Regions from separate parts of the Mesorhizobium sp. WSM4816 genome, predicted to be linked through region 2. Evidence: riboswitches for the same ligand, from Rfam matches in the RefSeq annotation. Region 2 holds a riboswitch; the other holds the start of a gene.
The links. Region 2 has a riboswitch for thiamine pyrophosphate ahead of thiB (thiamine ABC transporter substrate binding subunit). Riboswitches for the same ligand answer to the same signal wherever they lie in the genome.
Positions count from the first base shown of each region.

Region 1 (7,180 bases), on a different contig from region 2:
CGAATGTCGTGGGAGATGCGCATCGAGCAGAATTTCGGCCCGCACATCGAGCAGAAATGCGCCAGCTTGTGCGCCTCCTTCGGCAACGTCTCGTCGTGGAAGGAGCGCGCGGTTTCGGGGTCGAGCGACAGGTTGAACTGGTCTTCCCAACGAAACTCGAACCGCGCCCTCGACAGCGCATCGTCGCGGAGCTTCGCTGTCGGATGACCCTTGGCGAGGTCGGCGGCGTGCGCGGCTATCTTGTAGGTGATGACGCCCGTCTTGACGTCGTTGCGGTCGGGGAGACCGAGATGCTCCTTGGGCGTGACATAGCAGAGCATCGCCGTGCCGTACCAGCCGATCATCGCAGCGCCGATGCCTGAGGTGATGTGGTCGTAGCCGGGTGCGATGTCGGTGGTCAGCGGCCCAAGCGTGTAGAAGGGCGCCTCGCCGCAGACTTCGAGCTGCCTGTCCATGTTCTCCTTGATCTTGTGCATCGGAACATGGCCCGGCCCCTCGATCATGACCTGGCAATCCTTGGCCCAGGCGACCTTTGTCAACTCGCCGAGCGTTTCCAGTTCGGCGAACTGCGCCGCGTCGTTGGCGTCGGCGATCGAGCCGGGACGAAGGCCGTCGCCGAGCGAGAACGACACGTCGTAAGCGCGGCAGATGTCGCAGATTTCCTCGAAATGCTCGTAGAGGAAGCTTTCGCGGTGGTGATGCAGGCACCACTTGGCCATGATGGAGCCGCCGCGCGACACGATGCCGGTGACCCGGTCGACCGTCAGCGGGATGTAGTGCAGCCGCACACCGGCATGGATGGTGAAATAGTCGACGCCCTGTTCGGCCTGTTCGATCAGCGTATCGCGGTAGATTTCCCAGGTCAGGTCCTCGGCGATCCCTCCGACCTTCTCAAGCGCCTGGTAGAGCGGCACGGTTCCGATCGGCACAGGCGAATTGCGGACGATCCATTCGCGGATGTTGTGGATGTTGCGACCGGTCGACAGGTCCATGACGGTGTCGGCTCCCCAGCGGATCGCCCAGACCATTTTTTCGACCTCTTCGGCCATCGACGAGGTGACGGCTGAATTGCCGATATTGGCATTGATCTTGACCAGGAAATTGCGGCCGATGATCATCGGCTCGCTCTCCGGGTGGTTGATGTTGGAGGGAATGATAGCCCGTCCGCGCGCTATCTCGTCGCGCACGAATTCCGGCGTGACGAAGTCCGGGATCACCGCGCCGAAAGAGTTGCCGTCGCGCTGCATCCCGCCGCGTAAGCTCTCGCGGCCGAGATTCTCGCGAATGGCGACGAACTCCATTTCGGGGGTGATGATCCCGGCCCGCGCATAGGCAAGCTGCGTCACCGCTTTGCCCGTTTTTGCCTTTAGCGGCCGGTGGCGCACGGGAAATTCCGGCGTCAGGCGCTCACCTGACGCAAAGCCGTTGTCCTCCGGCCTGACACTGCGGCCATCGTGGAATTCGACGTCGCCGCGCGCCGTAACCCATTCATGGCGAAACCTGGCGAGGCCCTTTTCGATGCTGGTTTCGACAGTCGGGTCCGTATAGGGACCGGACGGATCGTAAACGGTGACAGGCGGTTCGCCTGCCGTCGGATGGACAGCGATTTCCCGCATCGGCACCCTGATCTGCGGGTGAATAAGGCCGGGTTTGTGGATTTTCCTTGAGGCGGGCAGCGGTCCCGTCGACACGGCGGGGGAAATGGCATTCATTATGAGGCTCCTTTGCTCATGCATTGGAGACCCAGTTCTGTGCCGGAAGGATGAAAAGACGCTTTGGTCTGCCTGCTTACAGGTTTTCGGGCATGGACTCCCGCAAAGCGCTTGCACCGTCCCTACGCCAGTATGAACTGGATCAGGTTCAACGGGTCACTGCGCCGCGAAAGCCAGCAGTATCTCAGCCCCTTGCCGGGACCCCCCTGGTGAATGGGTCAAATTGAGCGGGCGATCGCCATTTTGTCAAGCGCATTCGGCCCATCAGTCGGCAACGCTAGCTGGGCGCGCGGACGAACTATTGAGCCTGCGTAAGCCATTTGGGCCTGGGCACAGCCTGCAACAGGCTTTGCGTATATTTGTGGCGAGGCGCCCCGAACAGCGCCGCGGTTTGACCTTCCTCGACAATCCTTCCGTCTTTCATGACCATGATCCGGTCGGCGAAATGGCGCACGATCGGCAAGTCGTGGGTGATGAAAATATAGGAGAGGCCGAGCCTGGTCCTGAGGTCGGCCAGAAGGTCGATCACCTGCGCCTGGATAGAGACGTCGAGCGCCGAAACCGCCTCGTCGCAGACGATCAGTTCCGGCTCGCTGGCAAGTGCGCGCGCAATGGCGATGCGCTGTCGCTGGCCGCCGGAAAACTGGTGCGGGTAGCGCTCGGCGTGCTCCGGCAACAGCCCAACCAATTCCAGGAGCTCTGCCACGCGAGCCTTCCACCTGTCCTTCGGCAGGATATCGCGGTGGATCACCCAGGGCTCGGAAATGATCGAATAAACGCGCATGCGCGGATTCATCGATCCGTATGGATCCTGGAAGATCATCTGGACCTTGCGCCGAAACGCCATGAGGCGCTTCCCATTCATGTCGAAGATGTTCTCACCGGCAAAGACCGCGCTACCGGCGCTTGGCGCGTTCAGCCCCAGCAGCATGCGCGCGACGCTCGATTTGCCGGACCCGGACTCGCCGACGATGCCGAGCGTTTCTCCTCTCCTGACCTCGAAGCTTATGTCATCCACCGCCTTGAACGTCCGCTTGCTGCTAAAAGCTCCGGAAGCAAGCTCATAGTGCTTGGTGAGATGTTCCACCTTGAGCAGCGTCTCGCCGGCGACCGCCGTCGAACGCCTGTTGGGCGCCTCCGCTGCGTTGCCGTGGGGCAGGGCGGCGATGAGGCGGCGGGTATAGGCGTGCTGCGGATTGCTGAAGACCTCCTTGGCGATGCCTGTCTCGACGACCTTGCCGCCGTTCATGACGATGATCCGGTCCGCCATGGACGCGGCGACTTCGAGGTCGTGGGTGATCATGATCAACGCCATGCCGGTTTCGCGCTGGAGATCGCGCAGCAGATCGAGGATCTGCGCTTGCACGCTGACGTCCAGGGCAGTCGTCGGCTCATCGGCGATCAGGATGTCCGGTTTCAACGCGATCGCCATGGCAATCATCACGCGCTGGCGCTGTCCGCCCGAGAATTGATGCGGATAGAAGTCGACGCGGTTTTGCGGCTCTGGAATGCCGACCCGCCGAAGCAGTTCTATCGTCTTGGCGCGTGCGGCCTTGCCGGCTGCCGCACCGTGGCTCTCAAAGACCTCCTCGATCTGGCGCCCCACCGTGTAGACCGGGTTCAAATAGGCGAGCGGATCCTGAAAGATCATCGCAATCCTGCGGCCGTTGATGCTTCGGCGCGCCTCGGCACCGAGGCCTGACAGTTCGACGCCGTCGAAGAAGCAGGAGCCGGCCACGATATCGCCTGGCGGGCAGTCGACGAGATCCATCACCGTGCTGGTGCTGACGCTCTTTCCCGAACCGCTTTCGCCGAGGATCACCAGCGTCTCGCCACGGCTGACGTGGAAAGAGACATCGTCGACGGCGCGTACCGGCTGGTCATCCGAAAGAAAATCGACGGTCAGGCCCTCGAGCTTGAGAATGGTCGCGTTGCTCATCGGGCAGCTTTTCGCAATGTCTGAAGGCGCCAGCGTTGCTGCGGATCGGCAACGGTGCGTGCCCAGTTCGAGAGGATGTTGAGCGACAGCGTCGTCAGCATGATTGCAAGGCCCGGCCAGAATGCGATCCACCAGGCGGTGGCAAGATAGCCGCGGCCGTTTGCCACCATCGCACCCCACGTGAAGTCCGGTGGCTGAATGCCGAGGCCAAGGAAACTCAGCGCCGATTCCGACAAAATGACGGTCGCGAAATCAATGGCTGAAATCGTCACCAATGTCGGCAGGACCAGGGGGGCGATGTGCCGGATGATGATCCGGGCCGGCTTCGCGCCCATGGCTCGCGCCGCGCTGACGAACATGCGCTCGCGCAGCTCCAGCACTTCCGCGCGCGCAGTTCTGAGGTAGATCGGCATGCGCGTCACGGCGAGAACGATCACCAGGTTGGTGATGCTTGGGCCCAGTGTGTAGAGCACGATGAGCGCCAGCAGCAGCGAGGGAAAGCTCATGACGACATCGGCCAGGCGCAGGATGAGATGACTGTACCAGCGCTCCGAATAGCCCGCTATCAGGCCCAGCGTTCCACCGACCAGCATTGACGCGAACACCGCCGCCGCGGCAATGCCGAACGTGTTCTGCGCGCCGACAATCAGCCTGGCCAGGATCGGCCGGCCGAGGGTGTCGGCGCCAAGGACGTAGATCCAGCCGCTGGCCAGCGAGAACGGGGCGAGGTTGCGCTGGCGCAGCCCGAGCCGCGATGCGGCGTCGCCCACCAGCCACGGGCCAAGGACCGCCGCGATGACGACGATCGCCAGGAAAATAGCAGCGGCGAGCGCAAGCCTGTCGCGCTTCAAATAGGCGAAAAGCACGCGACCGCTGCCTGGAACGGCCGCCGGCTTGATGTCGGGGGTGATGATCGTCATGGCTCAGTACCGGATGCGCGGATCGAGAACCGCGTAGAGCAGGTCGATCGCGATGTTGAGGATGAAGATGGCGGTTGCCGTCACCAGAATGGTCGACTGGACGACGGCAAAATCGCGCTGGATGATCGAATCGATCATCAGCTTGCCGATGCCGGGCCAGCCGAATATCGACTCCACGACGACGGCGCCGTTGACGAGGCTGGTCGCCAGGTCGCCGGCGACCGTGACGACCGGCAGCAGCGAGTTGCGAAGCGCATGCCCGAAGATGATCTTCTGCCGCGGCAGGCCCTTGGCCCTTGCGGTCTTGATGTATGGAGAGGCAAGCGCCGACAGCATGGTTCCGCGCACGACCTGCACCAGGAGACCGAAAGGGCGAAGCATCAGCACGAAGGTCGGCATGATCCAGTGCGCCCAGCTGCCGGTGCCCGATGTCGGCAAAACTCCGAGCCCCACGGCGAAGACAAGGATGCCGACGATGGCGACCCAGAAATCCGGCGCGCTTGCGCCGGCCAGCGAGACGAGGCTGGCGATACGGTCGAAGATGCTGCCCGGCCGCGCGGCCGCCAGCGAGCCGACAAGAATTGCCAAGGCGGTCGACAGCGTGATCGCGACGACGGCCAGCTTCAGTGTTTCCGGGAACGCCTCAAGCGCGACCTGCATCGCCGAGCGGTTCTGGCGCAGCGATTCACCGAAATCCAGCTGCAGCAGATCGCGCAGATATCCCAGAAACTGCCAATGGATCGGCTGATCGAGGCCGTTCAACCGCGCGAACGCGGCCCGAGCTTCCGCAGTCGAGTCCAGAGGCAGGTACAAGGCGGAAGGATCGCCGGTGAGCCGTGTCAGGAAAAAAACCAAGGTCAAAAGACCGATGACCGACAGGATGCTGTGCGACGCCCGGCGTCCAAGATAGGTTATCATTTCGGATGCCCTTCGGCGGATATCGACGGAGGCAACGGGTCGGGGGCGCAGGGCGACGACCGCCTGGCGCCCCCGTATCGCTCAGTCTTTGATGGCGATATTGGCCAGCGGTATTTCGCTGTTGGTGGTGATATCGGGCTTCCATTCCAGCCTGGTGCCAACCCGGGTGTAGCCGATCATATGGAACATCGGGATGTCCGCCACCACTTCGTTGCGGGCCTTGCCGAAAATCGCCTTGAAGCTGTTGGTGCGGGCTTCGCCGGTCGCCGCCAGTGCCTCGTCTATCTGCTTGTCGAATGCCGGATCGGCCAAGGTCGAGTAGCTGCCGCTCGATCGATAGAAGATCGGCACCGTGAAGGCCGCATCGCCCTTGTTGTTGTCATGCATCATCTGCAGGAGATTGGGGCCGCGCTCCGCCGGGAACGGCTTTTGCAGATAGCGCAGCCAGTCGGCGACATCGAGCATGGTAAGCTTGACGTTGAGGCCGGCGTCCTGCCACATCGTCATCATCGCCTCCATCGCTTCGGCGCCGTTCGGATAGATGCCGTTTCGCCCGATGAGCTTGATCTCGGTGTCGACCGCGACACCCGCCGCGCGCGCCTCTTCGATGAGCTTTTTCGCCTCTTCCGGATCATACGACCAAGGCTCGAGCGCGTCGTCATGGCCGTTGATCCCGGAGACGACCATCTGCGACGCACGCTTGACGTCGTCGCCGAACAGCTGCGCAAGGCCTTCCCAGTCGATCGCCAGGTTGAGCGCCTTGCGCACGCGCAGGTCGTCGAGCGGCGGCTCGGCGGCATCGATGCGGATGGCAGTGGTTTCGGAGTTCAGGTAGGCGAAATCCGTCTCCGGATTGCTTGCGTCCTGGATGGCAATCGACGGTGTCAGGTCGGCTTCCCCGGTCTTCACCATGGCGGCTCGAATCGAGGATTCGGGTCGCCAGACATAGGTTGCCTTGGTGATCTGCGGCTTGTTGCCCCAATAGCCGTCGAACGCGTCCAGCACCACGGTCTGCGGGGAAAAGGTCGACAGCGTGAACGGGCCGGTGCCGACCGGATCGTTCACCGCCTGGTCGACCGGCGTCTTCGGCGAGACGATCATGACCACGCTCAACAGCGTCGGCATGATGGGCTCGGGCCTGTCCGACTTTATTTCGACGGTCAGCTTGTCGACCGGCGTCAGCGTCAGTTTGGCATCGCCGAATTTCGCAATGTTGCTGCAGGTAAGCTTGCCGCTGATCATCCTGTTGATTGAGAAGACGACCGCATCCGCATTGAGTTCGGTTCCGTCCTGGAATTTGACGCCCTCGCGCAGCTTGACCCGCCAGGTGGTCGGGTCCACGCTGGTCCACTCCGTCGCCAGTTTCGGCTGGGGCTGTCCGCTGACCGGATCGATGACGGTCAACGATTCAACCACGTTTTGGCTGAGTATCTGGCCGACATTGGTGATGATGGTGCCGCAGGGCTCCAGATTGGCCGGCTGCTCCGGCAGGACGATACGGATCTCCTGCGCCGCTTCCTGTGCGACGGCCGATGGCGCGGCAGCGGTCATCAATACGACAGCTGCAATCGCATGAATGCTTCTGTTCATGTCACTCCTCCCTTGATCTTCCGTTTGGGATCTTCCGTTTTGGCTGTCGCACGAGACGATCCTCCTCATCCCGTGCGGCCGACGATTTGCCGATCTCGCGG
Region 1 is NZ_JBVVQR010000001.1:351,766-358,945, forward strand. Features, by position in the region: gene thiC (phosphomethylpyrimidine synthase ThiC) at 1-1,712, opposite strand, end outside; TPP riboswitch at 1,814-1,930, opposite strand; gene AC0L3H_RS01575 (ABC transporter ATP-binding protein) at 2,011-3,651, opposite strand; gene AC0L3H_RS01580 (ABC transporter permease) at 3,648-4,571, opposite strand; gene AC0L3H_RS01585 (ABC transporter permease) at 4,575-5,489, opposite strand; gene AC0L3H_RS01590 (ABC transporter substrate-binding protein) at 5,571-7,079, opposite strand.
Region 1: another riboswitch for thiamine pyrophosphate. It lies ahead of thiC (phosphomethylpyrimidine synthase ThiC); the one in region 2 lies ahead of thiB (thiamine ABC transporter substrate binding subunit).

Region 2 (7,180 bases):
AGGACGAGTCGGAGTCGAAGACGGGCGCGAAGCGACCAAACCAGGTGGTTTCCGAGAACCGGAGCGGAGCGTACATAAAGTACGTGAGCACCGGCCTACGCCGGCCGTAGCCTTACTGCCGCGACCGCTCATGAGTGCTCCGGCCGGCGAAGGTCGGAAGCGCAGGAAATTGCCGTTTGCGGGCCGGCATCACCTGAATATCGACACACTCTATCTGTCGGTGATGATCTTGACCTTGTCGCCGGCCGAAACGGCTGCGCCGGGCGACATTGCATTGAGCACCCTGAACAGGTCGAGCTTGCGGTCGACGCCGACCATCTGCGCCGCGAGCGAACCCATGGTCTGTCCGGGCCGGACCGTGACGACGCGGATATGCAGCGGCTTCAGCGCTGCTTTTTCGGCCGCGCTCAAGATCCGGAACGAGCCGCTGACCGAGCGCGCCACCGCGTCCAGCGAGGTGCTGGCGGAGGGGGCTGCCGTCAGCAGCCGGTAGACCTGGCCGCCGGCGCGGATCACCGCGATGCCGAACTGCCAGCCCTCGGCGCTGGCATGCGCCGTCGCCGCCTCGTTGCCGTTGATTGTTTCCTGGCGCACGCTGCTTTCGTCGAGACCGGCCACCCAGCCGCTGCGGAGGTAGTCGGTCAGCGATCGGTTCCTGTCGATCGAGACGCCGTCGAAGCGGATCGCTATGTCGCCCGGTCCGGTTGCCGTCACCGCCGCGGCCGAGTTGTCGATGATGAAGCCGTCGGGCACCGAGAACGACACGCCGAGCCCCGGATGCAGGAAGGTTTCGCCACGCACATAGCCTTCCTCCGGCGTGTCGCCGTAGAGCAGCCCGTCTATGCCGGCGAGGAAGGCGTCGCGGTCGCGCGTGCCGACGCCGGGCGCGCCGAACTGGCGGGCATGGCGCTGCGCCAGATCGATGCGTTGCGGCGTGTTCGGGTGCGTTGCCAGGAAGTCGAGGCTGGCGTCGGTGGCGCCGCTGATCGAGCGGAAATCGGTGTAGGCCGACATGGACTGCAGGAAGCGGCCAGCGGCAAACGGATCGAAGCCCGCCTCGCCGATCGACTTGATGCCGATGCCGTCGGCCTCCAGCTCCTGATTGCGCGAGAACTGGGCAAGCCGCAGCTTGCCGCGGATCAGTGCCGCCTTGGCGGTCGGGCTGTCGCCGAGCACATCCGAGACGACTTTTGTCGCAAAGCCTTCCTCGGCCTCGAGCTGCTGGCGCTGCAAGCCGTGGTTTGCAGTGACATGGCCCATCTCATGCGCGATGACCGCGGCGAGTTCGGCCGAATCGTTGGCCAGCGCCAACAGGCCGCGCGTGATGTAGAGATAGCCGCCAGGCAATGCGAAAGCGTTGACGTTGGGCGAATTGAGGATCGTGATGCGGTAGGTCTGGCTCGGGTTGGCCGAAACCACCGTCAGGCTGCCGACGACCTTGGCGACCATGCGCTCGAGCTTGGGATCGGAATATTCGCCGCCATAGGTCGCGAGGATGCGCGGATGCTGCGCCTTGGCCATTTCGGCGACCTTGCTGTTGGCGGCAACATTGTCGACGGTGACCGGTTTGCTAGAAGGCTGGAAGCCGGATACCTGAACGTCCGGAGGCGTGAACATCTGGCAGCTTGCCAACGCCATGGCAAAGCCGGCCAGCGCCAGGAAGCGCGCCAGCGGTTTCCTTCTCACTCTGTCTGTGCCGGTCGGCAGAACAGCTTCCTTTCGGCTCTCAGCACATGGCCCGAAAATCGGGCATCGATTTTCAGATCATGCGCAAAATCAACTGCCACAGAGTCCTTCGAGCCCACGAGCGCGGATGGCACCGTAGTGGCAAATCACAACCTATGCCGGACCAGTATCGGAGGACCTAGCCACACTACGTTGACCATGGCAAGCAAACGCCACATCGCCTGAAGCCGGTTTGGCCGTAAATTATGTCCGCTTCCGGGCAACATCTCGTGATCCTGCGCCAAACGGACCTGCACCGATATAGCGCCGAAAGGCTTCCGGTCCAGCCTTGGTAAAAAAATCGGCGACAGTCCCGGTTGCGGCAACCGTGCCATTGTCCAGGAACACCATGTCCTGGCCGATACGGTGGGCGTCCTCCGGCTGATGGGTGACGAACAGCACCGTCATGCGCCGCTCCGCATGGACGTCGGCTACCAGATCGAGCATGTCGTCGCGCAACGCCGGTCCGAGCGAGGCCAACGGTTCGTCGAGCAAGAGCACCGGCCGGTCGCGCACCAGGACGCGGGCGAGCGCGACGCGCTGCCGCTCGCCGCCGGAGAGTTCGCGCGGCAGGCGCTGTTGCTTGCCGGCAAGGCCGACGCGCTTGAGCGCCGCGGCGATTGCAGCGTGGTCGGCCTCGGTCAGCCTGAGCGATGGCGAGCGGCCAAGGCCGACATTTCGTTCGACCGAAAGATGGGCGAAGAGATTGTTTTCCTGGAACACCATCGACACGGGTCGCGCCGACGGCGGTTTGGCGCCGACATCGGCGCCGCCGATCAGCACGCGGCCCGATTGCGGCGTCTCGAAGCCGGCCACCAGATTGAGCAGTGTCGATTTTCCCGAGCCGCTCGGCCCCATGATGGCGGTGATCTTCGAGGCGGCGAACTCGACATCGAATAAAAACGGCGCTTCGCCATAGCTGAACGAGGCCTTTTCCAGCCGCACAGCCGTACCGTTTTCGCTGTTGAGCGTCATGATCTTTCTCCCCGTCCCAGCCAGTCCGCGGCCAGGACAAGCGCGAGACAGACCAGGCCGAGCAGAAATGCCAGGCCGGCCGCGTCCATCGTGCGGTAGCTGCCCATGCGGGCCAGCAGGAGATAAGGCAGCGTCTGCAGGGAGTCGCTGCCAAACAGGGCAATGGCGCCGAGATCGCCGAGCGACAAAGCCATCGCGAACGCGAAACCGGTGGCGAGCGGCCGCCGCAGCGACGGCCAGTCGACCAGCCGGAAACGGTTCCAGCCCGAAATGCCAAGCAGCAAACAGAGCCGTTCGTGGCGTTCGCTCGCCGCATCATAGCCGGGGCGAATGGCGCGGATGGCAAACGGCATCGCCATCACCGCATTGACGGCGACGACCATGACAGGGGCGATGGCAAAGACGTCGCTGACGGTCCGCAGGAGCAGGAACCAGCCGGCGCCGATGACGACGGGCGGCACGACGAGGACGAAGCCGGCGCCGGTATCCGTGGCGTATTCGAGCAGCGTCCTGGCGCCGACGCGACGCCTCAAGGCCAGCGCCCGGCGTGCCATGACCAGCGACAGCGACAGCGCCACTGCAAGCAGCGCCGCCAGCAAGGCGAGCACGGCGCTGGTCAGCGCCGCTTGCCGCACCGCGCTCTCGCCCGCCAGCCGGCCGAGATCGGCGCCAAGGCCTGACGTGACCGTGGCCGCCATCGGCCCGGCGACGAACAGCAAAGCGAGGATGATCAATGCTGCGTTCAGCACGGTCTCGGCGGCGCCGGCCGAAAGATAGCGGCGCGAAGCCACCGGCAGGTTGGCGTCGCCGACGGTATTGGCGCCGAGCCGCATCAATGCCAGCACGACGACGAAGGTCAGCGCGATCTGCAGCACTGTCAGCGTCACCGCGCGGGCAGGATCGAAATCGAAACGCAGCGCCTGGTAGATGGCGACCTCCAGCGTTGTCGCACGCGGCCCGCCGCCCAGCGTGAGTACGATGGTAAAGGATGTGATGCAGAGCATGAAGACAAGCCCGGCGACGCCCGGCAGCGCCGCGCGCAGCGTTGGCCATTCGATCAGCCGGAAGGCGGGCCTGGCGCCCATGCCGAGCTGGCTCGCCAGCCGCCACTGGTCGGCCGGCACTGTCGCAAGCGCTTCGAGGAACAGCCGCGTGGCCAGCGGCAGATTGAAGAAGACATGGGCGACGAGGATGCCGGACAGGCCGTATATGCCCGGCCAGCCCTGACCGCCGATCGCGCTGAGCACGCCGGCGAAATAGCCGGCACGGCCATAGAGTGCCAGAATCCCGAGTGCTGCGACGATGGCCGGCAGCGCGAGCGGCACGGCGAAGAGCTGCAGGATGAGGCCGCGACCGAAGAAGCGCGGATGCCGCGACAGCGCCCGCGCCACGAACAGCGCCGGCACGACGGAGAGCAGCGTCGACAGCAATGCCTGCCACAGCGTGAATCGGGCGACGCGGAAGAGGTAGGAATCGAAGGCCGACGCGGCGCCGGACGGATCGCGTGCGCCTTCGACGATGAGCCCGGCGAACGCGCCGCCGATCAGCAGCGCAACAGCGGCAAGCGCGATGGTGCCGGCGGTGATGCGGGGATCTCTACGATGGCCAGTGTGCATTCCGCGCTGCCCAACTTAACGGCGGGCGCTGAAAGATGGGATGTGGCTGAGGTCGAGTTCCCGCCCACCCCCTTCTGGCCTGCCGGCAATCTCCCCCACAAGGGGGGAGATTGGAAGCTTCACCCTCGCCTCAATCCTTCGACTGTTGCGATTGGCGAAAGCGGAAGTGACATCCGATCTCCCCCCTGGAGGGGGAGATGGCCGGCAGGCCAGAGGGGGGTGGCGTGGAGCGAACACCATGCAGAAATCTAAGTCCTACTTGCTCATCACCGACAGCCATTCGTCGACCCAGGCCTTGCGGTTGGCGGCGACCTCTTCGGGGCTGAAAAGCAACGTCTTGGTCGGCTTGACGAGCTTCTCGAAAGCCGGATTGAGCGGCTTCTCGGTCTTGCCGGCAGGGAACATCCAGTTGGTCTCGGGAATGACATCCTGGAATTTCGGCCCGGTCATGAAAGTCAGGAACTGTTTCGCAAACGGGTTCTTCGCACCTGATTTGGTGATGCCGGCAACCTCGATCTGCAGATACGCGCCCTCGTCGAAGGGCGCTGCCTGATAGCGTTGGGTGTTTTCGGCGACCATATGATAGGCCGGCGACGTGGTGTAGGACAGCACCATCGGCGCCTCGCCCTTGGTGAACAGGCCGTAGGCCTCGCTCCAGCCCGGCGTCACGGTGAGCACCTTTGCCTTAAGCTTGGCCCAGGCTTCGGGCGCCTTGTCGCCATAAACCGACTTCACCCACAACAGCAGGCCGAGACCGGGCGTCGAGGTGCGCGGATCCTGAATGACGATCTTTTCATCGGCATTGCCCTCGACCAGTTCCTTCAGGCTCTTCGGCGGCGTCTTCAGCTTTTCGGTGTCGTAGACGACGGCGAAATAACCATAGTCGAACGGCACGAAAATATCGTCGCTCCAGCCGCCCGGCACCTTGACGTCGATGACGGCACCATGCGGCGAAAACAGGCCGGTGGCCTTGGCTTCCGCCGTCAGATTGGTGTCGAGGCCGAGCACGATGTCGGCCTTGGTCGCGGCCCCTTCCAGCCTGACGCGGTTGAGCAGGGCGACGCCGTCGGCGACCGCGACGAATTCGAGAATACAGCCGCATTCGGCCTCGAACGCCTTCTTGACCGCCGGGCCTGGACCCCATTCGGCGGTGAAGCTCTCATAGGTATAGACGGTGAGTTTTTCCTGCGCGGATGCCGGCCCGGTGCCGGCGAGAACGGTCGCCGCGAGCAGCACTGCCGAAACAAGTGTGTATAAAAACGTGCGCATCGGCGCCTCCTTCGTTGGCGTTGAAGGGAATTGAGGCGTCGGGTTGTCCGAAACGTCTAATCCCTCCGCCGGTACAAACCGGATCAGGTTCAGCGGGTTGGCAGGTTGCCTCTCAGCCGGTCCGCGAAGATCGCGTCCAGCACCCCGTTAGAGCGCTTCGACACATAGGCCCGGCCCATCTGCGGCGCAAGCGGAAGTTGCCGGGCATCCAGACCGCGGCCTTCCGTTTCGCAAGCAGGGCTGGTAAGGGCCACGCATATGAGCAAATTCACCATCCTGCTTGGCGGCGACCTTATCCGCACGCCGCTGCTCGACCGCCAGGTCGAAGGCACGCGTGTCATCGCCGCCGACGCCGGCATCAGCCATGCCCGGACTCTGCGCCTGACGCCGGAACTCTGGGTCGGCGACTTCGATTCGGTGCCGGCGGATTTGCCGGACGAGCTCGCCGCAGTGCCGCGCCAGGTGTTTCCGGCAGAAAAGGACAAGACCGACGGCGAACTGGCTATCGCCGCCGCGCTCGAACGCGGCGCCACCAGCCTCGTGCTCGCCGGCGCGTTCGGCGGCAAGCGCACCGACCACGCCTTCCTGCACCTGGCGCTCGGCGTCCGGCTGGCCGAGGCAGGGACAGAGGTGCTTTTGACCAGTGGCGCAGAGGAAGGCGTGCCCTTGCTTCCCGGAAAGGCCGGCTTCGACTACGCCGACGGCACGCTGTTTTCGATTCTCGGCTTCTCCGACCTTGCCGGTCTGACCGTGACCGGCGCCAAATGGCCGCTGAACCATGTCGAGGTGGCGTTCGGCTCGTCGCTGACCATTTCCAACGAGGTCAAGGGCCGGCTCGAAGTCGCGCTGGGCAGCGGCCGCGCGCTGTTGCTCGCCCATCCATTCCCCCTACCTGAAAGCTGACATGGCGCCGCCGCTTCTCAATCTCGACGGGATAAAACTGACCTTCGGTGGCACGCCGCTGCTCGACGGGACGGAACTGACGGCGTCGGCGGGCGACAAGATCGCTCTGGTCGGCCGCAACGGCTCGGGCAAGTCGACGTTGCTGAAGATCGCTGCGGGATTGATCGAGCCGCAGGATGGCGAGGTGTTCCGCCAGCCTTCGGCAACAGTGCGCTACCTGCCGCAAATGCCCGACATGGATGGTTTCGCCAGCGTCCGCGCCTATGTCGAGGCGGGGCTCGGACCCGCCGACGATCCCTACCGCGCCACCTATCTGATGGAGCATCTCGGCCTGTCCGGCGAGGAACGGCCGAACGATCTCTCCGGCGGCGAAGCCCGCCGTGCTGCCCTGGCCCGCGTCATGGCGCCGGAGCCCGACATTCTCCTCCTCGATGAGCCGACCAACCATCTCGACCTGTCGGTCATCGAATGGCTGGAGGAGGAGCTTGCCCGCACCTCTTCGGCGCTGATCGTCATCTCGCACGACCGCCGCTTCCTCGAGCGCGTGTCGCGCGCCACCGTCTGGCTCGATCGGGGCCAGACCCGCAGGCTGGACAAGGGCTTTGGCCATTTCGAGGAATGGCGCGACACCGTTCTGGAAGAAGAAGAGCGCGAGCAGCACAAGCTTGGCCGCCAGATCGTGCGCGAGGAGC
Region 2 is NZ_JBVVQR010000044.1:23,139-30,318, forward strand. Features, by position in the region: gene AC0L3H_RS29165 (M48 family metalloprotease) at 211-1,638, opposite strand; gene thiQ (thiamine ABC transporter ATP-binding protein) at 1,930-2,700, opposite strand; gene thiP (thiamine/thiamine pyrophosphate ABC transporter permease) at 2,697-4,316, opposite strand; gene thiB (thiamine ABC transporter substrate binding subunit) at 4,572-5,585, opposite strand; TPP riboswitch at 5,629-5,742, opposite strand; gene AC0L3H_RS29185 (thiamine diphosphokinase) at 5,844-6,488, shown strand; gene AC0L3H_RS29190 (ABC-F family ATP-binding cassette domain-containing protein) at 6,490-7,180, shown strand, end outside.